3 regions of the Kitasatospora sp. NPDC056138 genome follow, and region 1 is predicted to be linked to each of the others. Evidence: riboswitches for the same ligand, from Rfam matches in the RefSeq annotation. Region 1 holds a riboswitch; each other region holds the start of a gene.
What was found. Region 1 has a riboswitch for thiamine pyrophosphate ahead of thiC (phosphomethylpyrimidine synthase ThiC). Riboswitches for the same ligand answer to the same signal wherever they lie in the genome.
Positions count from the first base shown of each region.

Region 2: it holds a riboswitch for thiamine pyrophosphate, as region 1 does, so the genes downstream of both, thiO (glycine oxidase ThiO) here and thiC (phosphomethylpyrimidine synthase ThiC) in region 1, are expected to answer to the same signal.
Region 3: it holds a riboswitch for thiamine pyrophosphate, as region 1 does, so the genes downstream of both, ACFC1R_RS30150 (purine-cytosine permease family protein) here and thiC (phosphomethylpyrimidine synthase ThiC) in region 1, are expected to answer to the same signal.

Region 1 covers NZ_JBHJVK010000002.1:204,098-213,974, reverse strand. The annotation lists gene ACFC1R_RS02490 (metallophosphoesterase) at 1-590, shown strand, start outside; gene ACFC1R_RS02485 (hypothetical protein) at 837-1,850, shown strand; gene ACFC1R_RS02480 (DJ-1/PfpI family protein) at 1,904-2,524, shown strand; gene ACFC1R_RS02475 (DUF885 domain-containing protein) at 2,733-4,409, opposite strand; gene ACFC1R_RS02470 (sulfite exporter TauE/SafE family protein) at 4,642-5,373, opposite strand; gene ACFC1R_RS02465 (hypothetical protein) at 5,616-6,410, opposite strand; gene thiC (phosphomethylpyrimidine synthase ThiC) at 6,606-8,426, opposite strand; TPP riboswitch at 8,424-8,553, opposite strand; gene ACFC1R_RS02455 (hypothetical protein) at 8,651-8,857, shown strand; gene ACFC1R_RS02450 (SPFH domain-containing protein) at 9,170-9,877, shown strand, end outside.
Region 2 covers NZ_JBHJVK010000005.1:205,969-215,845, reverse strand. The annotation lists gene ACFC1R_RS05980 (phytoene desaturase family protein) at 1-429, shown strand, start outside; gene ACFC1R_RS05975 (SRPBCC family protein) at 436-876, opposite strand; gene ACFC1R_RS05970 (tetratricopeptide repeat protein) at 970-1,341, opposite strand; gene ACFC1R_RS05965 (DUF2630 family protein) at 1,511-1,756, shown strand; gene ACFC1R_RS05960 (hypothetical protein) at 1,773-2,714, opposite strand; gene metF (methylenetetrahydrofolate reductase [NAD(P)H]) at 2,811-3,725, opposite strand; gene ACFC1R_RS05950 (polyprenyl synthetase family protein) at 3,876-4,982, shown strand; gene thiE (thiamine phosphate synthase) at 5,129-5,773, opposite strand; gene ACFC1R_RS05940 (Rv2175c family DNA-binding protein) at 5,773-6,138, opposite strand; gene ACFC1R_RS05935 (NAD(P)/FAD-dependent oxidoreductase) at 6,346-7,557, opposite strand; TPP riboswitch at 7,651-7,763, shown strand; gene thiO (glycine oxidase ThiO) at 7,758-8,927, shown strand; gene thiS (sulfur carrier protein ThiS) at 8,924-9,133, shown strand; gene ACFC1R_RS05920 (thiazole synthase) at 9,142-9,877, shown strand, end outside.
Region 3 covers NZ_JBHJVK010000064.1:22,562-32,438, forward strand. The annotation lists gene tkt (transketolase) at 1-1,739, opposite strand, end outside; gene ACFC1R_RS30135 (hypothetical protein) at 2,703-3,323, opposite strand; tRNA gene ACFC1R_RS30140 (tRNA-Ser) at 3,943-4,030, opposite strand; gene ACFC1R_RS30145 (S1C family serine protease) at 4,142-5,782, opposite strand; TPP riboswitch at 6,003-6,150, shown strand; gene ACFC1R_RS30150 (purine-cytosine permease family protein) at 6,143-7,510, shown strand; gene ACFC1R_RS30155 (glycerophosphodiester phosphodiesterase) at 7,663-8,472, shown strand; gene ACFC1R_RS30160 (ATP-binding protein) at 8,889-9,368, shown strand; gene ACFC1R_RS30165 (DUF5926 family protein) at 9,722-9,877, shown strand, end outside.

The sequences.
Region 1 (9,877 bases):
ACTGCCGGGCCCTGATGGGCAATCACGAACTGCTCTTCCTGGGCGCCGCCAGATACGGCGACGAGCCCGTCCAGTCCACCGCGGGCACCGCCTCCTTCCTCGCCGCCTGGCGGCTCAACGGCGGCCAGCAGCAGGACCTGGAACGCCTGGAGACCCACCACATCAGCTGGCTCTCCCGGCTCCCCGCCATCGCCCTGGAGGACGGCCACCTGCTGCTGCACTCCGACACCACCGCCTACCTGGAGTACGGCGAGTCGATCGCCGAGGTCAACGACGCGGTGCACCACCTGCTCGCCGACGAGGGCGCCGACGAGTGGTGGGACTGCTTCCGCCGCTTCACCAAGCGGTTCGCCTTCCGGGGCCAGGCCGGGCCGACCGCCGCGCACGAGCTGCTCGGCGCGTACGGCGGCCAGCGCGTGGTGCACGGGCACAGCCCGATCCCGTACCTCACCGGCTCCACGCACGCCGAGGAGGGCGTACCGCCGCACGTCCCCGGCCCGTACATCTACGCGGACGAGCTGGCCATCGCGATGGACGGCGGCGTCACCATGGAGGGGCGCCTGCTGGTCGCCCGGCTGCCGCTGAACTGACGGCACATCAAGCTCCGGTGCCCGGCCCGACGCAGGCGGCCGGGCACCCGCGCGGCCCGCAGTACCCGGACTGAACAGCTGTCCGATACCACAAGGGCGCTGGTGCCACTGAAAATCCGGAAACCGACTGTCAGTCGCTCGGTGCTCACCCCTACCATCGATGCACCACGCCGGGCCGGGCCCGATGCCCGACGGTGCACCGGCCTGGACCAGTCCACCTCCGTGATCCAGCGGAACGGGGTACCCATGACCACCACCCCACATCTGCTCGCCGAGGACCGCCCGGACTTCGAGCGCATCCTCGACGAAGCACTGCGCGACGGCTCGATACTCGCCGCCCTCGCCGAGCCCGGCCCGCACCTCACCACGGCCCAGCTCCGCACCAAGGCCCTGCTCGCCGCCGACACCGTCGCCTCGACCACGGCGGTGGAGTACCAGCACTACACCGAGCTGCGCACCGCCCTGCTGCTCCGGTCCGCGCCGCCCGCCGATGCCGGCGGGGCCGCTGCCACCGCCACCGCAGACCCTCCGCGCCCGGCCCGCCAGGGGCCCCGCTCCGGACCGGGAGCGGCCGACCAGGGCGTCGGGCTGCTGCCCGCGCTCACCGTGCTGGCCCCCATCCTGGCCTGGTCGGCGGCGGCCGTCCTGCTGCTGCTCGGCTACACCCTGCGTGCCACCAGCCCCGAACTCGCGCTCGGGCGGGCCGTGGTGACCGCCGGGTGGGCGGCCCTGGCGGTCGGGGTCGCCACCCTGGTGGTCGGTGCCGTCGGGCTGCTGCTCACCGCGCTGCGCGACAGTGCCGCGCCACCGCCGGAGGCCCGCGCGACCCCGGCCCCCGGGCCGGGCGGCGCCGGACTGACGGGCGGCGCCGGCGGGGCGGACCCGGAGCGTCCTGTCCTGCCGGCCCCGGACGCTCCCGGCCCGGGGAACGGGCACGGCCCGGTGGACGATCCCGGGCTGCTGGACGACCTCGCCGAGGCCCGCCTCGCCTGGCACACCGCGCTGCGCGAGCGCGCGCTGCTCCCCTACCTGCACACCAACCTGCGCTCCGAACCCGCGCTCCCGCCGCAGCCGACCGGCCGGCCCAACCCACCGGAGCTGCTCAGCCCCGGCTACACCAGCGCGGCCTTCAGCAGTCCCGGCTTCACCAGCCCCGGCGGCGAGAACCTGACCGACCCCGAAGGCCGTACCCCGCGTACCGCCGAGTTCAGCAGCCCCGGCTACAGCCCGCCGGGCTTCACCGGCCCGGACGAGGTCTGATCCCGCTCCGCCACAGCGGAACTGACGCCGCGTCCGCCTCCTATCCTGGCCCCATGGACATCGTGATCCCGCTCTTCGACCGGTTCGAACCCCTCGACGCCATGGGTCCGTACGAGATCCTCGCCCATGTGCCGGGCGCCACCGTACGGTTCGTCGCGCCCGAGCCCGGACGGGTCACCGACACCCTCGGCGCCCTGACCGTGGACGTCGGCACCGGGTACGCCGAGGTCGAGCAGTGCGACGTGCTGCTGGTGCCCGGCGGCCGCGGCACCCGGGAGCTGGTCAAGGACCGGGACTTCGTCGCCTGGGTACGCCGGATCCACGACCGGACCGCCTTCACCACCTCGGTCTGCACCGGCTCCCTGCTGCTCGGCGCGGCCGGACTGCTCGACGGCCTCACGGCCACCACCCACTGGGCCGCGACCGCCGAACTGGAGGCGTACGGCGCCCGGTACACCCCCGAGCGGGTCGTCCGGCACGACCGGATCATCACCTCCGCCGGGGTCTCCTCCGGCATCGACATGGCCCTCGGCCTCGCCGCGCTGCTCACCGACGACGTCACCGCGCAGGCGATCCAGCTCTACACCGAGTACGACCCGACGCCGCCGTTCGACTCCGGCTCGGTCGCCAAGTCCTCGCCCGAGATCCGGGAGCGGGCCCGCACGCTCGGCTGACCGGGCCGGGGCCAAGGGCAGGACCGGGCCCAAGGGCGGAGCTGGACCCAAGGGCAGGACCGGGACCGGCCCGGACCGGCCCGCTGCCGGACGCCGTCCCCGGAGTCGAGGGCTCTTCGGGGACGGCGCTCCGGCGGCACCGGTCGGGCACGGCGGGCCGGGCCGACGGCGGCTACGGCTCCTGCAGCACCCACCGGGCCTACCGGGCCTACAGCGCCGCGAGGCTGGTGGCCAGGTCGTCGAGGCCGCAGGAGCCCTGTGAGAGGGCCTTCATGTGCCAGGCCTTGAGGTCGAAGGCGGCGCCCTGGCGGCGCTTCGCGGCCTCCCGGCCCTGCAGCCAGGCGCGTTCGCCGAGCTTGTAGCTGATGGCCTGACCGGGCCAGCCGAGGTAGCGGTCGATCTCGCCGGTCCGGCGTTCGACCGAGCTGCCGTGGTGGAGGGCCATGAACTCGTTCGCCAGCGCCGGGGTCCACCGCTCGCCCGGATGGAACCCCGAGTCGGCGGGGATGGCGAGTTCGAGGTGCATGCCGATGTCGATGATCACGCGGATGATCCGCAGCATCTGCTTGTCGAGGTACCCCAGCCGGCGGGCCGGATCGGTCAGGAAGCCGAGCTCGTCCATCAGGCGCTCGGCGTACAGGGCCCAGCCCTCGGTGTTGGCGCTGACGCTGCCGAGGGTGACCTGGTAGCGGCTGAGCCGGTCGGCGACCGCGACCCACCGGGCGAGCTGGAGGTGGTGCCCGGGAACGCCCTCGTGGTACCAGGTGCTGACGATCTCCCAGGTCGGGAAGGTGTCCTTGCCCAGGGTCGGCAGGTAGGTCCGCCCGGGACGGCTGAAGTCGAGGCTGGGCCGCGAGTAGTACGGCGCGACGGAGCTGCCGGCGGGCGCGATCCGCGACTCGACCCGGCGCAGCGGCCCCGAGATGTCGAAGTGGACCCCGTCCAGGGCGGCTATCGCCTCGTCCATGATCTGCTGGAGCCAGCGGCGGATCTCCTCCTCGCCCTTGATCGAGTGGCCGTGCTCGTCCAGGTGGTGCATGGTCTCCCGGACGGTCGCACCGGGCAGGATGCGGCCGGCCACGGTCTGCATCTCGGCGACGTTCCGGTGGAACTCCTCCCAGGCCCAGGCGTACGCCTCGGCCACGTCGACGTCGGCACCGGTGGAGAACCGGGCGGACCGCAGGTAGCGCTCGCGGCCGACCGCGTCCGGGACGTCGGCGACGGCGGGCAGGTAGGTGCCGTGCAGCCAGTCGCGGAACTCGCCCACGGCGGCGGTCGCCCCGGCGGCGGCCGCGTCCAGCTCCGGGCGCAGCCGTTCGGCGGCGGTCGAGACGAAGCCGGCGAACCAGCCCGCGCCGCCGGTGTCCCGGCCGGTCCAGGCGTCGAGCTGGCGGAGCACCGCCTCGGTCTGTCGCGGGGCGGAGAGCAACCCGCGCGCGATCCCCTCGGTGAGGGTGGTCCGGTAGCCGTCGATCGCGCCCGGGAGGTTGCGCAGCCGGCCGGCCACCGCCGCCCAGTCCTCGTCGGTGTCGGTCGGCATCAGGGTGAAGATGGACCGCAGCCGCTGGACCGGTGCGTTGATGTTGCGCAGCGAGCGGAAGTGGTCGCCGGCGTCGTGCACGGCGAGTTCGGCGGTGAGCCGCTCGCGCAGCAGCCGGGCGCAGGCCTGCTCGGCGGGGTCGGTCGCGGCGGGTGCGGCGTCCAGGGTGACGAGGGTGCGGCGGGCGAGCCCGGCGAGGGCCTCGAATCCCTCCGGCGACAGGTCGGGCTGCCGCTGGTCGCCCGGGTTCAGCCCGAACGCCGTCGAGGTCATCGGGTCCTGCGCGGCTACCTGCTCCACGTGGTCGTCGGCGATACGGCGTGGTGTGATCAGGTCATCTGACATGTCATCATCCTGTCGCACGGGCACTCGGCCCGTCAGTACCCGACGGCACCCCGTCAGTACCCCGACGGTTTCCCCGGATCACGCGGGTGCCCGTCCGCCGCGCCGCTCGGCCCGTGCCCTGCAGTCCGCGCGCCGTGCATTTCGCGCGCCGTGCATTTCGCGCGCCACGCGGTCCGCACCGCCGATGCATCCGCCGCCCCGGCGTCTCGGCGTCTCGTCCGCAGGAGCGGCGCTAGAGCCCCCACAGGCCCTTGCCCAGTGTGGTCAGCCCGCCGGCGAGGGCGAGCAGCAGCACGGTGCGCCGGGCCCGCCGCTCCGGCACCCGGTCCGCGAGTGCCTTTCCGACGACCGCGCCCGCGGTGATGCCCGCCGCGACCAGCAGCCAGGCCGGTCCGGTGAGCCGCGGAACTCCCTTGGCGGCGATGGAGAAGGCGTTCACCAGCACCCCGTAGAACTGCGCGTTGGGTACGAACTCCCGGGTGGTCCAGCCGGCGTTCACCGCGTACAGGGACACCGCCGGACCGCCGACCCCGGCGGAGGAGTTCATGAACCCGCTCACGGCACCTGCCGCGAACGCCCCTCGGACGCCTCGCAGGGCGGGCACCCGGGCACCGCTCATCACCAGCAGCACGGCGCCGCTCACCAGCGCCCCCAGGCCGGCCAGCAGTGTCGGCTCGGGCAGCCGGGTGGCCACCCAGGAGCCGGCCGGGACGGTGCAGGCGGCGGCCCCGACCAGCGGGAGCATCGCGGTCAGCCGCACCTGCCGCCAGCTGCCTGCGAGCCCGACCGCGCTGATCGCCCCCGCCGCACAGTTGGACAGCACCACCCCCTGTGCCGGGCCGAGCAGCAGCACCAGGACCGGCGCCGCGACCAGGGCGAACCCGATCCCCGCCAGCCGTTGCACCGACGCGCCCAGCAGGACGGTGCAGCCCAGCAGCAGGTCGGCTGCCCAACCACTCGTCACAGACGGCTCCTCACGGGTACTCCCGGTCGACGGCGGCCCCCTCGTCCGCCGCCGCACGCCGCACGCCGCACGCCGAACGCCGCATGCCGCACGGGCGGCGCCGCCGCTCCGGGAAGCCCCATCCTCCTCCCGGTGCGGCGCAACCGACAGGCTGACGTCAGTCGACCGGCAGGAGGCGGACCCGCTCGCCCTGGGCCTCGGACTCCTCCGGCCCGGCGGCCGACCAGGTCTGACGAGCGGGCCTACGTGTCCCTCGGCACCGGCACCGCTGCCGCACCGGTCGGCCGGCTCCGCCCGCCATCGACACCGGCAGGGACCGGCGAGGACAGCCGGAAGGCGACATACAGCAGCACCGCGGTGAGCGTGCCCAGCGGTACCCGGACCAGGAGTCCTGCCGCCTGGACCAGGAAGAAGTACGGCGGCTGCGGGGACGTGCTCAGAACGACGGCCTGCCAGTGCTCCAAGACCTCGATCACGAGGGCGCCCAGCAGCACCACCGGCAGCACACGCAGGACGGTGCGCCGGCCACCGTGGGAGAGTCCCCAGGCCCGGCGGAGGCCCTGCCCTTGAAGGAGGATCACCATCGGCAGCAGCGCGGCGGCGAAGGCCAGGTACAGGGAACCCAGGTAGACCACCGCCATCGCGGGCGAGAAGACGACCGCGGTGTACGTCTCGATGTCGATGTGGATCAGCAACCTCAGCAGGCCGAGGACATCGAGTGCCACCAGCCAGGCCGCCAGCCGCCCGATCCGCCGCGGGTCGGGCCGCAGTGCTGACAGGATCCCGTGGCCGCCGTCCAGGATCCGCAGCTTCGCGGACCAGCCCCAGGCGGCGATGAGGCCGCTGACGGCAAGTCGCAGCGTGTCGCTCGCCGCCCACAGCCCCGAGCCGCCGAGCGTCGTGCAGAACGTCAGCACGGCCAGGTCGGCCGCCCCGAACAGCACCTCCACCGCGAGCAGCCGCCACCAACAGGCCGCCGGGGTAAGCCGTATGAGCCCCCACCAGGTACTGCGGGGCCGCTCAGCCAATTCGATCACCGGGCGACCGTAGCCCATCGGCGGTGCCTGTGCATCGCCATATCCGGCTGCGCGCTTCCGGTCCGTTGCGAAGGCCGGAACGGGGATCTGCGACTCGTCGCCCAGGACGTTCCTCGGCAGTGGCCGGACGCGCCGAAGCGCCGCGCTGGGAAGCCCCCTCCTGCCTCCCAGTGCAGCGCCTGCGCAGACGGTCGGTCAGTCGGCCAGCGGGAGGTAGACCCGGTTGCCCTGGGCCGCGAACTCCTCCGACTTGGCGGCCATCCCGGCCAGTGCCTCGGCGTCGTAGCCGGACGGGACGGCGGTGGAGCCGTCGCCGTGCTCGTTGCGGATCTGCTGGGAGATCTTCATCGAGCAGAACTTCGGGCCGCACATGGAGCAGAAGTGCGCCGTCTTGGCGGGTTCGGCGGGGAGGGTCTCGTCGTGGAACTCGCGGGCGGTCTCCGGGTCGAGGGCCAGGTTGAACTGGTCCTCCCAGCGGAACTCGAAGCGGGCGTCGGAGAGCGCGTCGTCCCAGGCTTGCGCGCCGGGGTGGCCCTTGGCCAGGTCGGCGGCGTGGGCGGCGATCTTGTAGGTGATGACGCCGGTCTTCACGTCGTCCCGGTTGGGGAGGCCCAGGTGCTCCTTGGGCGTGACGTAGCAGAGCATGGCGGTGCCCCACCAGGCGATCATCGCGGCGCCGATGCCCGAGGTGATGTGGTCGTAGCCGGGGGCGACGTCCGTGGTCAGCGGGCCGAGGGTGTAGAACGGCGCCTCGTCGCAGATCTCCTTCTGGAGATCCATGTTCTCCTTGATCTTGTTCATCGGGACGTGGCCCGGTCCCTCGATCATCACCTGGACGTCCTTGGCGCGGGCGATCCGCCCGAGCTCGCCCAGCGTCTGCAGCTCGGCGAACTGCGCCTCGTCGTTGGCGTCCGCGATCGAGCCCGGACGCAGGCCGTCACCGAGCGAGAAGGTGACGTCGTAGGAGCGCAGGATGTCGCAGAGCTCCTCGAAGTTGGTGTAGAGGAAGTTCTCCTGGTGGTGCGCCAGGCACCAGGCCGCCATGATCGAGCCGCCGCGCGAGACGATGCCGGTCTTGCGCCGGGCCGTCAGCGGGACGTAGCGCAGCAGCACGCCCGCGTGGACGGTCATGTAGTCGACGCCCTGCTCGCACTGCTCGATGATGGTGTCGCGGTAGACCTCCCAGCTCAGGTCCTCGGCCCTGCCGTCGACCTTCTCCAGCGCCTGGTAGAGCGGCACGGTGCCGATCGGCACGGGGGAGTTGCGCAGGATCCACTCGCGGGTGGTGTGGATGTTCCGGCCGGTGGAGAGGTCCATCACCGTGTCGGCGCCCCAGCGGGTCGCCCAGGTCATCTTCTCCACCTCCTCCTCGATGGAGGAGGTCACCGCGCTGTTGCCGATGTTGGCGTTGATCTTGACGAGGAAGTTGGTGCCGATGATGGCCGGCTCGACCTCGGGGTGGTTCACGTTCAGCGGGATGACGGCCCGTCCGGCCGCGACCTCGGCCCGGACGAACTCCGCCTCCAGGCCCTCGCGCAGCGCGATGAACTCCATCTCCGGGGTGACGATGCCCCGCTTGGCGTAGCCGAGTTGGGTCACCGCGGCCCCGTCGCGACCGCGCAGCGGGCGGCGCGGTCGGCCCGGGAAGACCGCGTCCAGGTTGCGCAGGTTGCCGCCGCGCGGCGAGGTGTGCTTGATCCCGTCGTCCTCCGGGCGCGCCTCGCGGCCGTCGTACTCCTCGACGTCGCCGCGCTGGCGGATCCACGGGTCGCGCAGCGCGGGCAGGCCGCGGCGGACGTCGGGCTCGTACGCGGGGTCGGTGTACGGGCCGGAGGTGTCGTACAGCGGAACGGACCTGCCGTTGGTGAGCCGGACCTCGCGGAACGGGACCCGCAGGTCGGGCCGGGAGCCCTCGCGGTACGCCTTGCGCCATGCCGGGGTCGGGTAGCCGGTGCCCGCGCTGGTGACGGCCTCGGACGTGCTGCGGGCAGGCTGCTGTGCATCAAAAGTGGTCATGTCGGACCCTCTACTCCCTACGCCGGCATTACCCGGTCCAGGTTCCTGCGGTCGGCGCAGCGTTCGGTACGCAGGTACCGGTCAGCGCCCTCTCAGCCCGGTGCTCCGAGCTCCCGTGTCGGCAGGCGGTGTTGCCTGCGTCAGACGTCCAACACCGTAGCGGGCGGATCGCAGCTGGTCCAGATGGGTTCCGGTCGTCCGGGGCGGCGGGCAGACTGGGGCTCATGGTGGGCTACACGGGCCGGGTCACCGGCAGGGTCGGTGCCGGACTGGTGGGCGAGGTGCTGCTGCACGTGCCCGAGCGGCAGGGGACGGAGGCGTTCCTGGCGTACCCGTCGGTGGCGGACGAGACGCTGACGGTCGGCACGCCGGTGGTCGTGGTGGAGTACCAGCCTCCGCGCACGGTCTACGTGGTCCGTGCGCTGGCCTGAGACCGGTCGGCCCGGGACCGGTCGGCCGATGGACGGTCAGCCTGCGCCCGGTCGGCCCGGGAGCACTGCGAGACGTGAAGCCTGACGCGAACTCCGTCAGGTTCCGCGCGGACGTGGTGGAGGCGGCATCCGACTCGTCCGCATTGTCGCCACGTTGACGCAATCTTGACGGGTTCGATGCAGAACACGGACCGCCCGAGCTTCCCAATGGATCTCGCGGGGCGCAGAATTTCCTGCTGCCACCGGTTCCGCGCCATTCCTGCACAACAGAGCGCAGCCACGGAACCGGTGCCCTGAAGGGGGAGAAAGCCGATGTTGATCGGCGCCGTGGGAGCCGTCGTTGCTCTCGTTGTCATCGTGACCGTCTTCAAGCTCATGTGGCGTGTGGCCGAGCCGAACGAAGCACTGGTCATCTCCGGATCCAGGCACCGCGCCGAGGGGGTCGGCGAGAGCATGGGATTCCGGATCGTCACCGGGCGGGGAACGCTCGTGACGCCCGGCGTGCAGGTGGTCCGCCGACTGTCGCTCGACCTCAACGAGGCCGACCTGGATGTCGAGTGCGTGACCTCGCAGGGAATTCCCGTGCACGTCAAGGGAGTTGTCATCTTCAAGGTCGGCGACGACGCGGTTTCGATCGCCAACGCCGCCCGCCGCTTCCTGGACCAGCAGAAGCTGATGGGCCAGCGGGTGCACAACGTCTTCGCCGGTCACCTCCGGTCCATCGTCGGTGGGCTGACCGTGGAGGACATGATCCGCGACCGCGAGCGGCTGACCGGGGAGACCCGGGCCGCGTCCGGCTCGGAGATGGAGAAGCTCGGTCTGATCATCGACTCGCTGCAGATCCAGGAGATCCTCGACCCGACCGGCTACATCACCAACCTGGCCGCGCCGCACGCCGCCGCCGTCCAGCGGGACGCCCGCATCGCGGCCGCCGCGGCCGACCGGGCGGCCACCGAGGCCGAGCAGGAGGCCTTCGCCCGCAAGGCCGAGGCGACCCGCAACTCCGGTATCCAGCAGGCC
Region 2 (9,877 bases), on a different contig from region 1:
CTGGACCAGGTCTTCGAACACCCCGACCTGCCCCGGTACCCCACGGTGCAGGTGCACCGGCCCGACGACCCGACACTGCGCCCGGACGACGGCCACGAGGCCGTCACGTTGACCGTGACCGTGCCCGACCCCGACGAAGTCGCCGAACTCGCACCGGACTTCGAGGCGTACGCCGACCATCTGCTGGACCACCTCGCCGACGCCGGGATCGACCTGCGCGAGCGCGTGCTGTGGCGCGAGATCCTGCCGCCGACCGCCGCACTGGCCCATCCGTCGCTGGCGGGCGCCGGCGGGCGGTTCCTCAACCCGCCGAACGACTCCGGCATCCCAGGTCTGCAGCTGATCGGCGCCACCGTCCACCCCGGCGGGGGCCTGGCCCGCGCCGGGATGTCCGCCTCGATCGCGGCCGCCGGGATCGGCCCGGCCTGACCGGCGTCAGGGGTGGGACGGCGGCTGTTCGGCGGCGCGCTTGAGGCCCGCCGCCTCGACGGCCGGGTAGCGGCGGGTCAGCGGCCCGTACACCACGCCGACCACCGGGGCCGCCGGGCCGAACCGGCCGAGCGTCAGCGTGACACCGGCGCTTCCTCCCGGCCTCGGCTCGATCCGGTGCCGGGCGACGGTCAGCACGCCCGGGGCGACGCTCTGCCAGGCGAGACAGCGGTCGGGCTCGTACACCGTCACCCGCCGGACGGCGGGACGGAGCCCGGACTGCCGGATCCGCACCGTGCTGCCCACCCCGAACCGGCCCTCCTCCAGGCGGCGGACCTCCGCGACGGAGGCCGTCCAGGAGGGCCACCGTTCGACCGCCGCCAGCACCTGCCGGACCCGCTCGGGCGGCGCCGCGATCTCGACCGTGACGGCGTGGGACACAGGCACCCCCGCAGAAGGCTGACGATGCGTCAACTCGCCCAGCCCACGGCCCTGCTGCCCGGCCGGCCAGCGGGCAGCAGAGGCGCGGGACCCGGCCGGCTACCGCTCCCGGGAGCCGTCCACCAGGTCGGCGGCGGTCAGCGAGAGGACCACCGGCTCGGCGGTCTCACCGCCCATCGCGCGGGCCAGCTTCCGGAACCGGGCCGCCCCGGCGGCGTCACCCCGGCGCTCCAGCGTCCGGCCCAGCACCTCGTACGCCCAGTCGTTGCCGGGGTCGAGCTCCACCAGGCGCCGGAAGACCTGCTCGGCGCGGCCGAGCTGGGCGCTGTGGAAGTACGAGCGGCCCAGCAGCTCGACGGCGGAGCGGTTGGCCGGATCCTGCTCGACGATCGGCGCCAGGATCTCGGCCGCCCCGATGTAGTCCTTCGACTCGAAGAACAGCCCTGCTCGCTGGTACTCCTCGTAGCTCATGGGAACGGCTCCTTCCTCGGCGGACCGGCTCGGCCCGTGCGGACGGCCGCTTCAACCACCGCCGCGGTCCGGGTGTTCCCGGCTCCTGCCGCGTCCGCCGGATGCGGCCCGGCGATCGCGAATCGAGGATGAGGAGTGGACCCAACCGTGCTCCGCCCGGGAGGACGCCATGACCGACTCCGACATCCTGGCCACCATCGGCGACATGGTCGCCGCCGAGAAGGACCTGCGCACCCGCATCGCCTCCGGCCAGGCCGACGCCACCACCGCCCAGCAGGAACTCGCCGCCCTGGAGGTCAGGCTCGACCAGTGCTGGGACCTGCTCCGCCAGCGCCGCGCCCGCACCCAGTACGGCGAGAACCCCGACGACGCCCACGTCCGCCCGGCCGCCCAGGTCGAGGGCTACGAGTCCTGACCCACCGGAGCGGACCTCAGCCCTGCTGCTGGTAGCCCCACGGGCCGTGGCCGTGGACGGGCTGCTCGGCAGCGGCCTGCGGCTGCTGGTACGCCCAGGGCTGGGCGTACTGCGCGTCGGCGTACTGGGCGTTCGCGTACTGCGCGTCGGCGTACTGCAGGTCGGCGAACCGGGGATCCCCGTACGGGGACTGGCCGTGCTGCGGATCGGGCTGCGGCTGCGCGTACGGCTCCGGGTAGGGCTGGGACGCCGGGTACGACTGGTCGTAGCCGAAGGCGGGCTGCTGCGGCCAGTGCTGATCCGCGTAGGGGAGGGCCGCCGCGGGCTGCGGCTGGAAGCCGTTCGGCGGGTACGCCTCGGACTGCTGGTACGGCTCGGACTGCTGGTACGGCTCGGGCTGCGGGTACGGCTGCGGCTGGAAGGAAGCGACGTACACGCTGTCGTCGCCGATCTCCTGCAGCTGGCCGTACGGGTCGTACGAAGCGCTCTGCGCGTACGGCGTGTAGGGGTCGAAGGAGGCCGGGTCGAGGGGGCCCGGCTCCTGCGGGGCGGGCTCCGGCGCGGCCGGACCGGCCTCCTCGATCGGGCCCACCTCGCCGACCGGCTGCGCCGCGACGGCGGCCACGGCCACGGCGGAGCCGCCGGTCGCCGCGCTGAGCAGCGGGATCCTGGCGAGCGGGCCCGGCAGGCCGCCGTCCTGGCGGCGCAGCGACCAGGCGGAGGCCCGGCCGGCCTTGACCGCAAGGGTGACGAAGACCTGGCCGAGTGCGAACGCCGCCGCCCCGGCACCGATCACCGCCACGGAGCGGAGCCGCATCCCGCCGACGACCGTCAGGAACCCGACCAGGGCGAGGGCCCGCCAGTGCAACGGGGCGCGGTTCTGGAGCAGCAGTTCGGCGAGCAGCCAGAGCGCCACCACCGCCAGCGCGACGTACAGCACCAGGATTCCGATGCCCATCGGCCACCTCCAGTCGCGAACCGCGCGTGTGCGGGCGACTGTACCGCCTCGACGGTCCCGGACCCACATCGCCGGGACCTCGTCGAAGGCGGCGGTTCAGCGCTGGTGGAGGCCGAGGTTCTGGTAGATGTCCAGGGTCGAGGTGGAGTGGTTGAGGGTGATGAAGTGCAGGCCGGGGGCGCCCTCGGCGAGCAGTCGCTCCGACATCGCGGTGGCGTGCTCGATGCCGATGGCCCGCACCGCCTGCCTGTCGTCGGCGACGGCCCGGAACCGGCGCACCAGGTCGGCCGGGAAGTCCGAACCGGACAGCTGGGGGAAGCGCTCCAGCTGCCGGATGTTGGTGACCGGCATGATCTCCGGGATGATCGGCACCTCGCAGCCGGCCGCCGCGACCCGGTCGCGCAGCCGCAGGTAGTCCTCGACCTCGAAGAACATCTGGGTGATCGCGTAGTCGGCACCCGCACGGATCTTGTCGACGAAGTGCCGGATGTCGTCGTCCCAGTTCTCCGAGCGCGGGTGCATCTGCGGGAACGCGGCCACACCGACGCAGAATTCGCCGATGCCCTTGATCAGCTCGACCAGCTCGTACGCGTAGGTGACGCCCTCCGGGTGGCGGACCCACTCGCCCTGCGGGTCGCCGGGCGGGTCGCCGCGGATGGCGAGGACGTTCCGGACGCCCTCGTCCGCGTACTGGCCGATGATGTTGCGCAGTTCGGCGAGCGAGTGGTCGACGGCGGTGAGGTGGGCGACGGGGGTCAGGGTGGTCTCGGTGGCGATCCGGCCGACCATGTCCACGGTGCGACCGCGGGAGGAGCCGCCGGCCCCGTACGTCATGCAGACGAAGTTGGGGCTGAGCGGTTCGAGGCGGCGGATCGCGTCCCACAGGCGGCGCTCGGCGTCCTCGCTGCGCGGGGGCATGAACTCGAAGGAGAACGAACGGTCCCCTGCCGCCAGCAGGTCGTGGACCGTCTGGGCGCGGTCAGTCCTGGTGGAGGAGATGCCTAGTGCCATGCTGGCAGGTTAGCGGGCACGGTGAAGGGCCTGACAATCCTTGTCCGCCAAATGAGACACCGTTCGGACAGTCGGGGGGAAGCCCTTGATAGTCGGCTTGAAAGGTGACCCCGTTAGGCTGATTGTCACCCCAGCGATCCGGAGTTCCTCGTGCCCTCGTCCAGCAGCCAGTCGGTCGACCCCATTGCCGTGGAGGCCGTCCGCGAGCGCGTCAACGCGGCCCTCGCGGAGTTCATGGACGGGCAGGCCGCCTTGCTCGCCGGGATCTCCCCGCAGCTGCTGCCCGTCACCGAGGCACTGCGCGAGTTCCTGCTGGACGGCGGCAAGCGGCTGCGCCCGGCCTTCTGCTACTGGGGGTGGCGCGGCGCGGGCGGCACCGCCGAGGACCCGTCGATCGCCCGTGCCGCCGCCGCACTGGAACTGCTCCAGGCCAGCGCCCTGGTGCACGACGACCTGATGGACCGCAGCGACACCCGCCGCGGCCTGCCCTCGGTGCACCGCCGGTTCGAGGCGCTGCACCGGCGCAGCGGCTGGCGCGGCGACCGCGAACAGTACGGCGCCTCGACGGCGGTGCTGCTCGGCGACCTGCTGCTGATCTGGTGCGACGAACTCTTCCTGCGCTCCGGCCTGCCCTCGATGCGGGTGCTCGCGGCCAAGCCCGCCTTCGACCTGATGCGGACCGAGGTGATGGTCGGCCAGTACCTGGACGTCCTGGAGCCGGTCGCCGGGGACTCCACCGACGAGGGCGCGCTGGAGCGCACCCGGACCGTCCTGCACTACAAGTCGGCCAAGTACACCATCGAGCGCCCGCTCCAGGTCGGCGCCCTGCTGGCCGGTGCCGGCCCCGAACTGCTCACGGCCTACTCGGAGTTCGGGCTGCCGCTCGGCGAGGCGTTCCAGCTCCGCGACGACCTGCTCGGGGTCTTCGGCGACCCGGCCGTCACCGGCAAGCCCGCCGGGGACGACCTGCGCGAGGGCAAGCGGACGCTGCTGATCGCCCACGCGATGCGCGGGCTGAGCACCGCGGACGCCCGCCGGCTGGACCAGCGCCTGGGTGCGCCCGACCTGACCGCCGAGGAGATACCCGCGCTGCGCGGGCTGGTCGAGCGCAGCGGGGCGGCCGAGCTGGTCGAGCGCCGGATCGGCGAGCTGATGCGGCAGTCCCTCGACGCACTCGACGCCGCTCCGCTGGCCGACGGCCCGGCGCGCTCGGCCCTGCTCGCCCTGGCCGACGCCGCCACCGCCCGCAAGTACTGACGGACGGCGAGCGAGCTGCCCCCGGGGTGGGGTGCAGCTCGCTCCCGGGGGGTCCGGCGCGGCCCAGGCCGCCCTTCTCGAGACCCGCGGCTCCCCGCGGGCCCAGGCGGCACGGACGGTGTGCCCAGGCGGCACGGACGGTGTGCCTAGGCGGCACGGACGCGGCGGGCCAGCTCCGCAGCCGCCGCTCCCGGGTCCTCGGCCGCCGTGATCGCACGGACCACCACCACCCGGCGGGCGCCCGCCGCGAGCACCTCGTCCAGGTTGGTGAGGTCGATGCCGCCGATCGCGAACCACGGGCGGTCGGTGACGGCCTTGGCCGCGTACGAGACCAGGTCGAGGCCGGGTGCGTGGCGGCCCGGCTTGGTCGGGGTCGGCCAGACCGGTCCGGTGCAGAAGTAGTCCACGCCCGGCTCGGTGACGGCCGCGTCCACCTCGGACTCGGCGTGACAGGACCGTCCGATGATCACATCGTCGCCGAGGATCGCCCGCGCCGCCGGTACGGGCAGGTCGTCCTGCCCGAGGTGCAGCACCTGCGGGCGGGCGGCGTGCGCGACGTCGGCGCGGTCGTTGACCGAGAAGAGCCTGCCGTGCCGCCGGGCGGCGTCGGCGAACACCTCCAGGTACTCCAGCTCCTGCCGGGCCTCCAGGCCCTTGTCGCGGAGCTGGACGATGTCCACGCCGTTCGCCAGCACCGCGTCCAGGAACTCGGGCAGGTCACCCTGCTCGCGCCGGGCGTCGGTACACAGGTAGAGCCTGGCGTCCGCCAGCCGGGAACGGGCGTCCGCCATCAGAGCGCCATCGCCTGGGCGCGGCGCTTGACCTCGGTGCCCCGGTTCTCACGCAGCGCCTGGATCGGGCTGCCGGGCAGCGACGGGTCCTCGGTGAACAGCCACTCGATGATCTCTTCGTCGGTGAACTTGCAGTCCCGCAGCACGGTCAGCGTGCCGCTGAGGTGCTTCACCAGGCCGTCGGCCTCGATGAACGCGGCCGGGACCTGAAGCGACCGGTTCTCGCCACGCCGGATGGCGATCAGCTGGCCGGTCTTCACCATGTTGCGGACTTCGGTCACCTGCACGCCCCACAGCTCGGAGATGTCGGGCAGGTACGTCCACTCGGGGACCAGGGCTTCAATCTTGGGATTGATCTCACTCACGGGACCAGACTCTCACCTCGCGGCGCTCCGGCGCACCTACCGCCTCCGGGACCGCCCCGCCACCCGCCGCCGGGTCGGCCGTCCTGGTACCTGGCGGAGCCGTAGGACATGCTCGCGGCCACGGTGGCCCGGGTCGCCGGGGTGTCGTGCGCGGCGGCCGGGGCGGCCGCCACCCGGTCGGGCTCGCCCCCGGCCGTGCGGTCGCCCCTAGGCCAGCGCCGCCTTCAGCTGGACGGACGGGTCGGCCGCCTTCGCCGGGTCCAGCACGGCGCCACCGGCGATCAGCCGCCGCGCCTGGTTGACGTCGCGCGGCCGGTCCACCCCGAGCACCCCGACCAGCCGGTCCTCGCGCAGCCAGAGCACCGCCCAGGACGGGTCCTGCGCCGAGCCGCGCCAGAGCAGCCGGTCCGCCCCGGCGTGCCGCCCGGCGTACTGGACCATCCGCCCGAACTGCTCCGACCAGAAGTACGGCACCGGGTCGTACGGGCCCTCGGTCTCCCGGCCGAGGGCCGCGCCGAGCACCGATGCGGCCACCGCACGGCCGGACTGGAGCGCGTGGTCCCAGTGCTGGACGGCCAGCCGGGTGCCGGACCGGGCGGAGGGGTACGAGACGCAGTCGCCGGCCGCCCAGACGTGCTCGGCGCTGGTGCGCAGTTGCCCGTCGACCAGGACCGCGCCGGTCGCGTCCAACTGGACGGCGCTACCCGCGAGCCAACCGGTGGCCGGGCGGGCGCCGATGCCGACCACGACCTCGTCGGCGGGCAGCCGGGTGCCGTCGGTGAGCAGCACCGCGTCCGGTTCGACGGCCGCGACGCCGGTGCCGCAGCGCAGTTCGACCCCGGCGGCGGCGTACCAGTCGGCCATCAGTGCGCCGAGTTCGGCGGGCAGGGCACCGGCCACCGGAGCCGGTCCGGCCTCGACCACCGTCACCTCGCAGCCCAACTGCCGTGCCACCGTGGCGGTCTCGGCGCCGATCCAGCCGGCCCCGACCAGCACCAGCCTGGCTCCGGGCACCAGTTCGGCCCGCAGCGCGAGCGCGTCGTCCACGGTGCGCAGCACCCGGGCGCGGTCGGATCCCGGCAGTGCGACCGGTGCGGCGCCGGTGGCGATCACCAGGCCGCCGTACGGGAGTTCACCGGCGCCGGTGTGCAGGACGCCGGGGGTCACGGCGGTGGCGCGGCGGCCCGGCAGCAGTTCGATGCCCAGGTGCTGCCAGTCGATGTCGAGCTCGGTGGAGTCCCGCTTGCCCAGCAGGACGTCCTTCGAGAGCGGGGGTCGGTCGTACGGCGGGTGCGGTTCCTCGCCGACCAGGGTTATCGGCCCGCGCCAGCCACCCTGCCGCAGCGCGAGCGCCGCCTGCGCCCCCGCCAGCCCGGCGCCCACGACGACGATCGGATCCGTGATGCTCAGCTCTGCCACGCGATCACCCTACCGAGCCGGATACCGGCGTCCGGGTGATTGTCCACAATGCGTATGTGCCTTCGGCCCGGCCGGCCCCCGGCGTTATGGTGGGTGGAGCATCACGGGAGCCCGGTGCACCGGGCTGAGAGGCGGGCTGAGGCGGCCTGCGACCGTCCGAACCTGATCCGGGTCATGCCGGCGAAGGGAGAGACGAGACTGTGGCACGTTCCGGAACCGGCGTGCTGGTGATCGGCGGCGGCATCATCGGGCTGGGAGTGGCCTGGCGGTCCGCCCAGCGCGGTCTGGCCGTCACGGTGGTCGACCCGGCCCACGGCGGCGGCGCGGCCCAGGTCGCGGCGGGGATGCTGGCGCCCGTCACCGAGCTCCAGTACGGCGAGGAGCCGCTGCTGCGGCTCGGCATGGCGTCCAACGAGCGGTACGCGGCCTTCGCCGCCGAGCTCTCCGCCCTCACCGGCCTGGACACCGGGTACCGGCAGACCGGCACCCTGGCGGTCGCCCTGGACTCCGACGACCGCGCGGAACTGCGTGAACTGCACGCCTTCCACCAGCGGCTCGGCCTCGACTCGCACTGGCTGACCGGCCGCGAGTGCCGGAAGCTGGAGCCCATGCTCGCCCCGGGAGTGCGCGGCGGGCTGCACGTCACGGACGACCACCAGGTGGACGGGCGCCGGCTGTCCGCTGCTCTGGTGCGCGCCTGCGAACTCGCCGGGGCGCGGCTGCACCGTGCCGAGGCCACCGAGCTGCTGGTCGAGGACGGGCGGGCGACCGGGGTCCGTCTGTCCACCGGCGAGACCCGGTACGCCGAGCAGATCGTGCTGGCCGCGGGTTCGCGCAGCCATCTGCTGCCCGGCCTGCCCGAGGGCGTGCTGCCCCCCGTCCGGCCGGTCAAGGGCCAGGTACTGCGGCTGCACATGCCCGACGCGCTCCTCGCGGTCCAGGGCGGCACGCCGTTCCTCTCCCGCAACGTCCGCGCGGTGGTGCGCGGTCAGCACATCTACCTGGTCCCGCGCGCCGACGGCGAGCTGGTGATCGGCGCGACCACCGAGGAGCAGGGCTACGACACCACGGTCACGGCCGGAGGGGTCTACGAACTGCTGCGGGACGCGCACGAGTTGGTCCCGGGACTGACCGAACTGCCGCTGGTGGAGACCAACGCGGGGCTACGGCCCGGCTCACCGGACAACGCCCCGCTGCTCGGCCCGAGCGCCCTCCCCGGACTGGTCGCGGCCACCGGCCACTACCGCAACGGCGTACTGCTCACCCCGGTGACGGCCGACCTGCTCGCCGACTACCTGGCCACCGGGGTCACCCCCGAACTCGCCGCCCCCTTCTCCCCCAGCCGCTTCGGCACAAAGGTCCCCGCATGAACGAGATCCCACTCACCGTCAACGGCGAGCCGCGCCGGATTCCGCCCGCGACCACGCTCGCCGAGGTGGTCGCCACGCTGAGCAAGGCCCCGCAGGGAGTGGCCGCCGCACTGAACGAGGCCGTCGTCCCGCGCAGCGCGTGGGCCGACACCGTCCTGGACGCGGGCGACCGCATCGAGATCCTCACCGCCGTCCAGGGAGGATGAGCCGCGCCATGGCTGACGATCTGCTGACCATCGCCGGCACCACCTTCAACTCCCGCCTGATCATGGGCACCGGCGGTGCGCCGAGTCTGGAGATCCTGGAGCAGGCGCTGCGCGTCTCGGGCACCGAACTGACCACCGTCGCGATGCGCAGGGTCAACCCGGGCACCCAGGGCTCGGTACTGGACGTCCTGACCCGCAACGGCATCCGCATCCTCCCCAACACCGCCGGCTGCTTCACCGCCGGAGAGGCCGTGCTGACCGCGCGGCTGGCCCGCGAGGCGCTCGGCACCGACTGGGTCAAGCTCGAAGTCATCGCGGACGAACGCACCCTGCTGCCCGACCCGATCGAACTCCTCGACGCCGCCGAGACCTTGGTCGACGACGGCTTCACCGTGCTCCCGTACACCAACGATGACCCGGTGCTGGCGCGGAAGCTGGAGGACGTCGGCTGCGCGGCGATCATGCCGCTGGGCTCACCGATCGGCTCGGGCCTGGGCATCCGCAACCCGCACAACTTCCAGCTGATCGTCGAGAGCGCGAACGTCCCGGTGATCCTGGACGCGGGCGCCGGCACCGCCTCCGACGTGGCGCTGGCGATGGAACTCGGCTGCGCCGCGGTCATGTTGGCCTCCGCGGTCACCCGCGCCCAGGAGCCGGTGCTGATGGCCGAGGCGATGCGGCACGCGGCCGAGGCGGGCCGCCTCGCCCACCGGGCAGGCCGCATCCCGCGCCGCTTCCACGCCG
Region 3 (9,877 bases), on a different contig from region 1:
GCCTCGGCGAGGACGTAGCCGCCTCTGGCCGCGCCTTCGGCGGCGGCCAGACCGGTGGCGGGGGTGCGCTCCAGCACGGGCAGGTTCTGCCGGGAGAGGCAGAGGCCGGCGGGCCGGTCGGTGTTCTCGATGATGGTCCTCCAGGCGACGACGGTCTCGTTGGCGTCGGCGGGACGGACCACGTCCAGCCCGGGGATGGCGCGCAGGCTCGCCAGGTGCTCGACCGGCTGGTGGGTCGGACCGTCCTCGCCGAGGCCGATCGAGTCGTGCGTCCAGACGTAGGTGACCGGGAGGTTCATCATCGCGGCGAGCCGCACCGAGGGGCGCATGTAGTCGCTGAAGACCAGGAAGGTGCCGCCGTAGGGGCGCGTACCGCCGTGCAGCGCGATGCCGTTGAGGATGCCGCCCATCCCGTGCTCGCGGATGCCGAAGTGCAGGGTGCGGCCGTAGCGGTGGCCCTTGAAGGCGGCGGTCTGGAGCTCCTCGGGGACGAAGGACGGCTCGCCCTTCATCGTGGTCAGGTTGCTCTCCGCCAGGTCGGCGGAGCCGCCCCAGAGTTCGGGCAGTACGGGTGCCAGCGCCGAGAGCACCTCGCCGGAGGCCTTCCGGGTGGCCACCTCGGTACCGGCCGGGAACTCCGGCAGCGCCGAACTCCAGTCCGCCGGCAGGGTCCTGGTCGAGATCCGGTCGAACTCGGCCGCGCGGGCGGGCTCCGCGGTCCGCCAGTCCCCGAAGGACTTCTCCCACTCCTGCCGGGCCCGCCGACCGCGCTCGACCACCTGCCGTGCGTGGTCCAGGAGTTCGGCCGGGACGTCGAAGGACTTCGCCGGGTCCAGGCCGAGCGCCTGCTTGGTGGCGGCGACCTCGGCGGCACCGAGCGCGGAGCCGTGGATCTTGCCGGTGTTCTGCTTGGTCGGCGCGGGCCAGCCGATGATCGTCCGCAGCGCGACGATCGAGGGGCGGCCGGTCTCGGCCCGCGCCGCGCTGAGCGCGCCGTGCAGCTGTGCGACGTCCTCGACGTACTCGCCGGTCTCGGTCCAGTCCACCCGCTGCACGTGCCAGCCGTACGCGGCGTACCGGGCCAGCACGTCCTCGGAGACGGCGATCTGCGTGTCGTCCTCGATCGAGATGTGGTTGTCGTCGTAGAGCACGACCAGGTTGCCCAGCTTCTGGTGGCCGGCGATCGCGCTGGCCTCGTGGCTGATGCCCTCCTCCAGGTCGCCGTCGGAGGCGAAGACCCAGATGGTGTGGTCGAACGGGCTCTGCTCCGGCGCCGCCCCGGGGTCGAAGAGGCCGCGCTCGCGGCGGGCGGCCATCGCCATGCCGACCGCGTTGGCGAAACCCTGGCCGAGCGGTCCCGTGGTGGTCTCGACGCCGGGCGTGTGGCCGTACTCCGGGTGGGCGGGGGTCAGGCTGCCCGCGGTGCGCAGCGCCTTGAGGTCGTCCAGGGTCAGGCCGTAGCCGGACAGGAACAGCTGGATGTAGAGCGTGAGGCTGGAGTGGCCGCAGGAGAGCACGAAGCGGTCCCGGCCCGCCCACGCGGGGTCGCTCGGGTCGTGCCTGAGCAGCCGCTGGAACAGCAGGTACGCCGCCGGGGCCAGGCTCATCGCGGTGCCCGGGTGTCCGTGTCCGGCGGCTTCGACCGCGTCCGCCGCCAGGGCCCTGGCCACGTCGACGGTCCGGCGGTCCAGCTCGGTCCACTCGAAATCGGTTGCACTGCTCGGGATCTGAGTAGTCATCGGCTGCTCAGGGCTCCTCTCCAGGGGTGCTGCGGCTCGGTTGCACGGGGAGTCTGCAGAACGGGCGCAGGGCACTGAGAGGCCGTCATCGACGCTGCTGTCGCAGCTTCCGCCGGCGCCGTCCGAGGCACAGCGGGCAAGCCGCAGACCGGAGCCCACGGCCCTGCCCACGCCCGGAACTCTGCTTGAGCCCCGTCGGGACCGCCAACCGCCCCCGGCCGACTTCGTCACCTGAAACCGGCCACACCGGGGCGCCCGCGTGACGCGGTGGCCGAGCGGAACCGCCCGCCGAGGGAGCTCGTCTCCGGACTCGAACAGGTGGAGACGCTGTCGGCGGACGTGGCGTGCGACCGGGAGCGTCCCGCGACCCCGTTCCGCGGATGTTCCACCGGCGCTGGACGGAGGCGGGACGGCGGCGGGTCACCGTGGCGCGGGAACGCGAAGGGCGGGTACCGACTGCTTGCCGGTACCCGCCCTGAGTTGGGACTACGCCCACGTGCGGAGGGTGTCGGATTTGGACCCACGGTGACGGGTCACGCCACGACAGTTCTCAAGGGTTCGACGTCCGGAGTCATCTCGCCTGCCGCGAACCGGCCCGACGGTTGGTCCGAGCCGCATCGTCGTGGCTCACGGGACACACCTGGGGCAGGACCTGACACACGACGTGTTGCGGCAGCTCCGCAGCAGGTCAACGATGGTTCGCCGGGCACAGTCCGAGGTGGACGAAAGCCTGCATCACTTCCCCGGGCAGCAGGTCGCAGCCGTGCTGTGAGGGCTCGGCAGGCCGTCGGCGCGGCCGCCTGGTCGGCGGGACGAGAAACCTCCTGAGCACCCGTCAGCGGGACCCTGTCGCAGCCCGCCGATCGGCAGGTGCCCGCTGCGGCCCCGTGTGTATCCACGAAGCCGGGGGCGTCGGCCCGATTCCGGAGGGCCGGGAGCTTTCCTGTACTCCGGTCGGCGCTGTCACCACTCGTCCCAGTCGCCGATCACCCGGAAGCTGCCCGCGACGCCATCGCCACCGAACAGGCCCCCATGGACGGTACGGGTCACAACGCCATCGGTTTCGCCGTAGGGACCCACGACGGCGACCGGAGCACCGTTGTCGCAGGCAAAGCCGCGGAAGACCTCGACGGTCTTCCGGCTGTCATTGAAAATGCTGAAGCTACTGGCACCCAGTCCGCTGGCCGCAGAGATGCAGCCCTCGACGGCGGCGGGGTACTCGCGTTCGTTGAAGTAGATCCTTCCCTCTTCCTTGTGGCCGTAGCCGCGTCCGCCGCCCTCGCGGTCGCGGCCCTCGTCCCTCTCCCCGCTTGCGCGTCCGCCGCCCTCGCGGTCGCGGCCCTCGTCCCTCTCCCCGCTTGCGCTGCCGCCGCCCTCGCGGTCGCGGCCCTGCGCCTTCTCTCCGCTTGCGCTGCCGCCGCCCGAGGTAGCCACGGCAAGGGTGGCCGGCTGGACAGGCTGGGCCGCCCGCTGAACAGGCGGGGACGCCGGGGTGGATCCGGCGGTCGAGGCGTAGGTGATGCTGGTGGCTGCAAGGACCGCCGCGTTTCCGGCAGCGACCACGACTAATGTGCGCATGCGCATGTCAGTTCTTTCTGTCACACGGACGTCGGCCGGGCGACCGACCTGCGACGAACGTAACGACAGCCCCTATAGCTGTCATTTCGGACATGTCCGAGGTGTGACACCTGGAGTCCAGCCAGGTGGAAATGCGACACGCATCGCATGCCGGTGAAACATCCACCCTTCGCAAGGTGCCCACTCCTGGAAGACTCGCGTGGGCGCCGCAATCGGTACTGCGGCGATAGCCCCCTGCGGCCGCCGCTGGACGACCCGGTCGCCGTACCCCCGCTGCTCCATCAGCGACCACTGGTCACCTACGCGCTGAACCCCGGCCACCAGCAGCCCCGACGGCACTGCGGTGAGCATGGCCGCGGCGATGGCTACGACCTGGGCGGACAGGGCGGGCCCGGAAGGTGCTCGACGGCAAGCGGGACCAGGCCGGCGAGCAGATCGAGAGGGCACCGAGGGAGTCCCGGGAGCAGGACGACAGCCCGTCGAAGTAGTGGCCCACGCTGGCCCGCAACCGGCCCACACGCCGGTCGGGACCGGCACACGGGTGGGGCACCGAGGGACGACAAGCGACAGGGCGGGTACCGGCAATCAGCCGGTACCCGCCCTGATCTGGGACTACGCCCACGTGCGGAGGGTGTGGGATTTGAACCCACGGTGACGGGTCACGCCACGACAGTTTTCAAGACTGTTCCCTTAGGCCGCTCGGGCAACCCTCCTGGCGGAGGTCAGCCTAACGGGTCCGGAGGGATTCGGTGCACACCCTTTTCCGGGACGGGCCGTTTCCTCAGCGGGTCGTTTCCGGAGTGGGGTGGTTCACCGGCAGGGCGTCAGGGGGTGTCGCCCTTGCGCTCGCCGAGGGTCACGGTGGTCTTGGCGGTCTTGCCGTCACGGGTGTACTCGACGGAGACCTTGTCGCCGGGCTTGTACGTCCAGATCTCGCTGACCAGGGTCGGGGCGCTGTCGATCGGGTGGTCGCCCAGCTTGGTGATGACGTCGCCCGCCTTGAGGCCGGCCTGGTCGGCGGGGCCGCCCGGGGTGACGGCCGGGGTGCCCTGGACCGGGCCGGTCTGGATCTGGGCGCCGTCGCCCTTGTAGTCGTCGTTGCGCAGGATCCCGAGGATCGCGTAGACCGGCGTACCGGTCTTGATCAGGTCCTGGGCCACCCGGGCGGCCTGGTTGACCGGGATGGCGAAGCCCAGGCCGATGCTGCCCGCCCGGCCGTTGGAGCCGCCGGTGTTGGACTGGATCGCCGAGTTGATGCCGATCACCGCGCCGGCGCTGTTGAGCAGCGGCCCGCCGGAGTTGCCCGGGTTGATCGAGGCGTCGGTCTGCAGCGCGTTCATGTAGGACGACTGCGCGCCGGTCTCGTCGCCGGAGGCCACCGGACGGTCCTTGGCGCTGACGATGCCGGTGGTGACGGTGCCTTCGAGGCCGTACGGCGCGCCGATGGCGATGGTGGCGTCGCCGACCGCGACCTTGTCGGAGTCGCCGAGCGGGAGCGGGACCAGCTTGTCCTTCGGCGGGTCGTCGAGCCGGATCACCGCCACGTCGTAGCCCTGGGCCCGGCCGACCACCGAGGCGGTGTAGGCGGAGCCGTCCGAGAACTTGACGGTCAGCTTGCCGCCGTTGGCCGCCGGGGCGACCACGTGGTTGTTGGTGAGGATGTGGCCCTCGGTGTCGAAGACGAAGCCCGTACCGGTGCCGGACTCCTGCGAGCCCTGGGCCTTGATGGTGACCACGCTGGGCAGCGCCTTGGCGGCGATCCCGGCGACCGACTCGGGCGACCGGTCGACGGTCCTGTCCCCGGCCTGGATGGTGGTGCTGGTGTGGCTGGCGCCGGAGTTGGCCGTGCTGCCGACGTTGCCGTTGACCGCGGCGCCGACCGCACCGCCCGCGAGACCCGCCACCAGGGCGACCGCCGCGATCAGGGCGACCAGGCCGCCGCGCTTGCGGGTCGGCGGCTTCGGAGCGCCGAAGTCGTCCGGGTAGCCGGGGACACCGGGCTCGCCCGGACCGGCCGGGGGCGCACCCCAGCCGCCGAGCGGCTGGCCTGCGCCGAACGGGTGGTGCGGCTGCCCCTCGGCGGCGAACGCGGTGGTCTGCTCGGCCGGGGCGCCCGGCGCCGCGTACGGGTTCTCGGCGGGCGGCGCGGCCTGGACCACCGGCGGCGGCGCGTCCAGGTAGCCCGGCGCGGCCGGGGCCGCGGGCGGCGGGGCGTCCAGGTAGCCGGGGGCCGGCGCGGCGGGAGCGGACCCGGCCGGCGCGGAGGAGGACGCAGAAGGGGCGGACTCGGAAGACTCGGCGTCCTCCGAGGCGCTCAGCTTGGTGAAGGAGAGCGTCGGCGCGGACTCGACGACCGGCGGCGCGTCGGCCGTCCCGGTGTCATGAGCCGGACCCACCACCCCCTGACCGTCGGAGGTGCGCGCCTCCTCCGGCCCGGTGGACCCACTCGCGTGCTCGGTGCTCACGGACGACCTCCATAGCTGACAGGACCTTGGCCCATAGTTTTTCGCATCCGGGATTCAGATGCCGTAAGGAGCGTTCTGAAGAACTCGTGAGAATCCTTAACCAATCCCGACATGCCCCCGACAGATACGCCACCGACAGGGTGCACCGTCCGTCCGTGATCCGGACAGCCGCCCCCGGGCCTTGGGGGTTCCGGCGCCCGGCGGTTACCCTGGCCGCTCCAAACTGACACGCGGGAGCTTGGACCGTCCAGGCTGAGAGTGCGCCGATCGGACCGTACGCCATTCATCATGGCGGCGGGCACGAGGGGGCGCAGACCGCTCGAACCTGTCCGGGTAATGCCGGCGTAGGGAGCATCGGCCATGTCGGCTGTCTCTGCACCATCCTCCGACGCGTCCGCGAGAGCCTCCGAGCGCTCCGAAGCACCGCTGACGCTCGACACCGCACCGCCGCGCACGCTCGGCTTCCGCGACCAGTTCGCGCTCTGGGCCAACCTCGGGGTCAGCCTGATGGGCTTCAGCGGTGCGGCCACCGTGCTCGGCGCGGCCGGGTCCGAGCTGTCCTTCACGGCGGCCGTGACGGCGATCGTGGCGGGCACGGTGATCGGTACCGCGATGCTCGGCGTGGCCGCGCTGATCGGCGCCCGGACGGGTGCCCCCGCGATGGCCTCGCTGCGCGGCCTGTTCGGCACGAAGCTCTCCTACCTGCCGACGGTGCTGAACATCGCCCAGTGCATCGGCTGGGGCGTCTACGAGCTCATGGTGATCGCCATGGGCGCGCAGGCGGTGGTCGGCACGGACGGCTGGCGCTGGCTGTTCGTGGTGCTGGCGGGTGCGGTGACCACGGTGCTGACCATCTGGCCGCTGGGTTCGATCGCGGTGCTGCGCAGGTACGTCGCCGCGGCGGTGGGCCTGGCGATGGTGTACTTCACCGTCCAGCTGGGCCGTCTGGGCTTCCCCGACCCGGGCGCGGGCAACTGGAACGGCTTCCTGCACGCGACCGACGCGATCGTGGCCGTCTCGATCTCCTTCGTCCCGCTGGCCGCGGACTACACCCGGCACTCGCGCACCCAGGGCGGCGCGTTCTGGGGCACCTTCTCCGGCTACACGGTGGCCCAGGTCTGGTGCTACGTGCTGGGCCTGATCGCGCTGCTGCAGTCCGGCGGCGACGTCTCGAAGATCTTCTCCTCGTTCACCGGGGTCGCGGCCGGCTGGGTCTTCCTGCTGGTGCTGGTGCTGCGGGAGACCGACCAGTCGTTCGCCAACGTGTACTCGACCGCGATGTCGGTCCACAACCTGTTCCCCCGGGTGGACCGCCGCGTGCTGACCGGCGGGATCGGGGTGCTGGTCACCGTGCTGGCGCTGCAGATCCAGGAGTTCACCGCCTCGTACTACAACTTCCTCGGCCTGATCGGCTCGGTGTTCGTGCCGCTGCTGGCGGTGCTCGCGGTGGACTACTTCCTCGGCGCGGGACGCCACGGCTGGAACCTCGACCAGGACGCCCCGACCCGCTGGCTGATGCTGGCGCCGTGGCTGCTCGGCTTCGCCACCTACCAGTTCCTGGCACCGACGCCGATCGCCGACTGGTGGACCGGTCTGTGGACGGACCTCCAGTCCGCCGTGCACTTCACGCCGCAGGAGTGGAGCTCCGCCTCGCTGTTCGGTTTCCTGGTACCGGCGTTGGCCACCTGGCTGCTGACCCTGGTCCGCCGCGACGAGACCGTCGGCTGACCCGATCCGCCCTTCCCGAAGTGATCCGTCCCCGGAGCGAACCCGGGGACGGATTCGTTTTCCGCCACATTTCTCCCGGCACAGGTTTTCTTCACCACGAGTTCCCCGTGCCGACGGCTCCGGTCCATCCGGGGCCTCGTAGGCTTGGCGCCGTGGAAACCCGGAACCTCTCAGCGTCGGCGCCAGGAACCCTCGACCGCGAGGCCGTCCGGGTCATCGCGCACCGGGGCTCCTCCGCCGCCCTCCCCGAGCACACCCTCGCCGCCTACCGCCGGGCGATCGAGGAGGGGGCCGACGGCCTGGAGTGCGACGTACGGCTGACCGCCGACGGCCAGTTGGTCTGCGTCCACGACCGTACGGTCCGGCGCACCTCGAACGGGCAGGGCACGGTGTCCGCGATGACGCTGGCCGAACTCTCCCGGCTGGACTTCGGCTCCTGGAAGTCGCCCGAGGCGCCCGAGCCCAGCCCCGTCCTCACCCTGGCCGAGCTGCTGGAACTGGTCGCCGACGCCGGGCGGCGGATCGAGCTGGCGATCGAGACCAAGCACCCGACCCGGCACGGCGGCCGGACCGAGACGGAACTGCTGCGCATGCTGGGGCACTACGGCCTGCTGCCCGCGATGTCCGGCGAGTCCGCGGTCCGGGTCATGAGCTTCTCCGAGCTCTCGCTGCGCCGGATCCGCCGTGCCGCACCGGCGATCCCCACCGTCTACCTGCTGGAACGCCGACTGCCGCTGCTCGGCCGGACCAGGGCGCTGCCCGGCGGCGCCCGGATCGCCGGCCCCGGCATCGAGCTGATCCGGGCCGACCCCGGCCTGGTACCGGCGCTCCGGCGGGCCGGGCACCGGGTGCACGTGTGGACGGTGGACGACCCGGCGGACGTCGAGTACTGCCTGGAGCTCGGCGTGGAGGCGCTGATCACCAACCGCCCGCGCGAGGTGCTGGCCCAACTGGGCCGCTGAGCAGGCCACCAGGCACCCCGGCGGTACTCCTGCCGCGCCTTCGGCGGTACCCCTGCCGCTCCCCCGTGGCAGGAGCGGCGACAGGACCGGCGACAGGACCGGCGACAGGCGCCGCCAGTGGCAGGTGAATTGGTGCACGCGGGCGTGAAGCGGGCGCAAACAGCGGCGCAAACACGGCTCAAGCCACTCGTGTTGGCGAATTCCATACGCTTTCACAACAGTGCGTGAGCAGGTAATCACCATTTGCGTACCGTGAGTTGCGGCACCGGGAAATGTCCGGCCGGGTTCACCGACCGGTCGTTTCCGACGGATTCCCAGGGGGCATCCATCCCTCGGCGAATGCTGAAGGAGGTCCGGGGGTGGCTTTGATGGTCGCGCACGCTGTGCTTGTCAAGTCCGGTCCCACTTCATCGACCATGGCCGTACCGCACGGCCCTGCCAGTGTCGCAGTCGCGCGGCGAAGGCTGCGGCGTGATCTGGGGGACCGCGAGATACCGGATGCGGTGATTGACGATGCAGTACTGATCCTTTCCGAACTGCTCAGCAATTCCTGTCGATACGCCCGTCCACTGCCGATCCCGGCGGCGCTCGGCGACGAGGTGGAGAGCGCCGCGGCGGCCGATCTGCTCGACCCCGATCTCGGCGAGACCGGCGGGATCCTGGTCCGCTGGCAGTTGCACGGCGAGGACCTGCTCGCGCTGGAGGTGACGGACGGCGGCGCAGCCACCCGGCCGCTGCCGGCCCGGCCGTCGATGACCTCGCGCGGCGGCCGCGGCCTGGGCATCGTCGGGCAGTTGGCGAGCGACTGGGGCGTGCGGGACGCGCCCGGCCAGGTGACCGTGTGGGCCCTGCTGCCCGTCCGGGCGCACTGCACACCGACCGCCAGGAGCGCCTGACCCCGGGAGCGCCCCGCTTCGGGCACCGCCGGCTTCGGCGTCCTGATCCGGACGCCTCCGGATCCGGTGGCCTGATGCGGGAACACCCGGATCCGGTCGCCGCCCGGTTCGGACTGACGATCAGGCGGACTCACGATCAGCCGGCCTGCGGGGCGCGCTCGGGCGTCCGGCCGGGGGCAGGCGAGGCCCAACCGGCCCGCCGGGCCCGGCCGCTCGCAGCCCTCCTCCGGTTCGCACACGGCTGACCGGACCAGGCCCCGTGCCCCGGGCGTCGACGAGGTGCCCGACATCGGCGGGAAACCTCAGTAGGCTGCCCGGGAGCAAGTCGTCGCCGTTCCCGGGAGAGCCGCACCATGGCCAAGAAGGCCGCGAAGAAGTCGCCGCAGCGCCGTCCGTCCACCACCGTGAGCACGGGAGAGGTCCCCGTCGTCGGTGCCCGTGAGGACTGCCCGTGCGGCTCGGGCCGCCGCTACAAGGCCTGCCACGGCCGGGAGGCCGCACACGCGGTG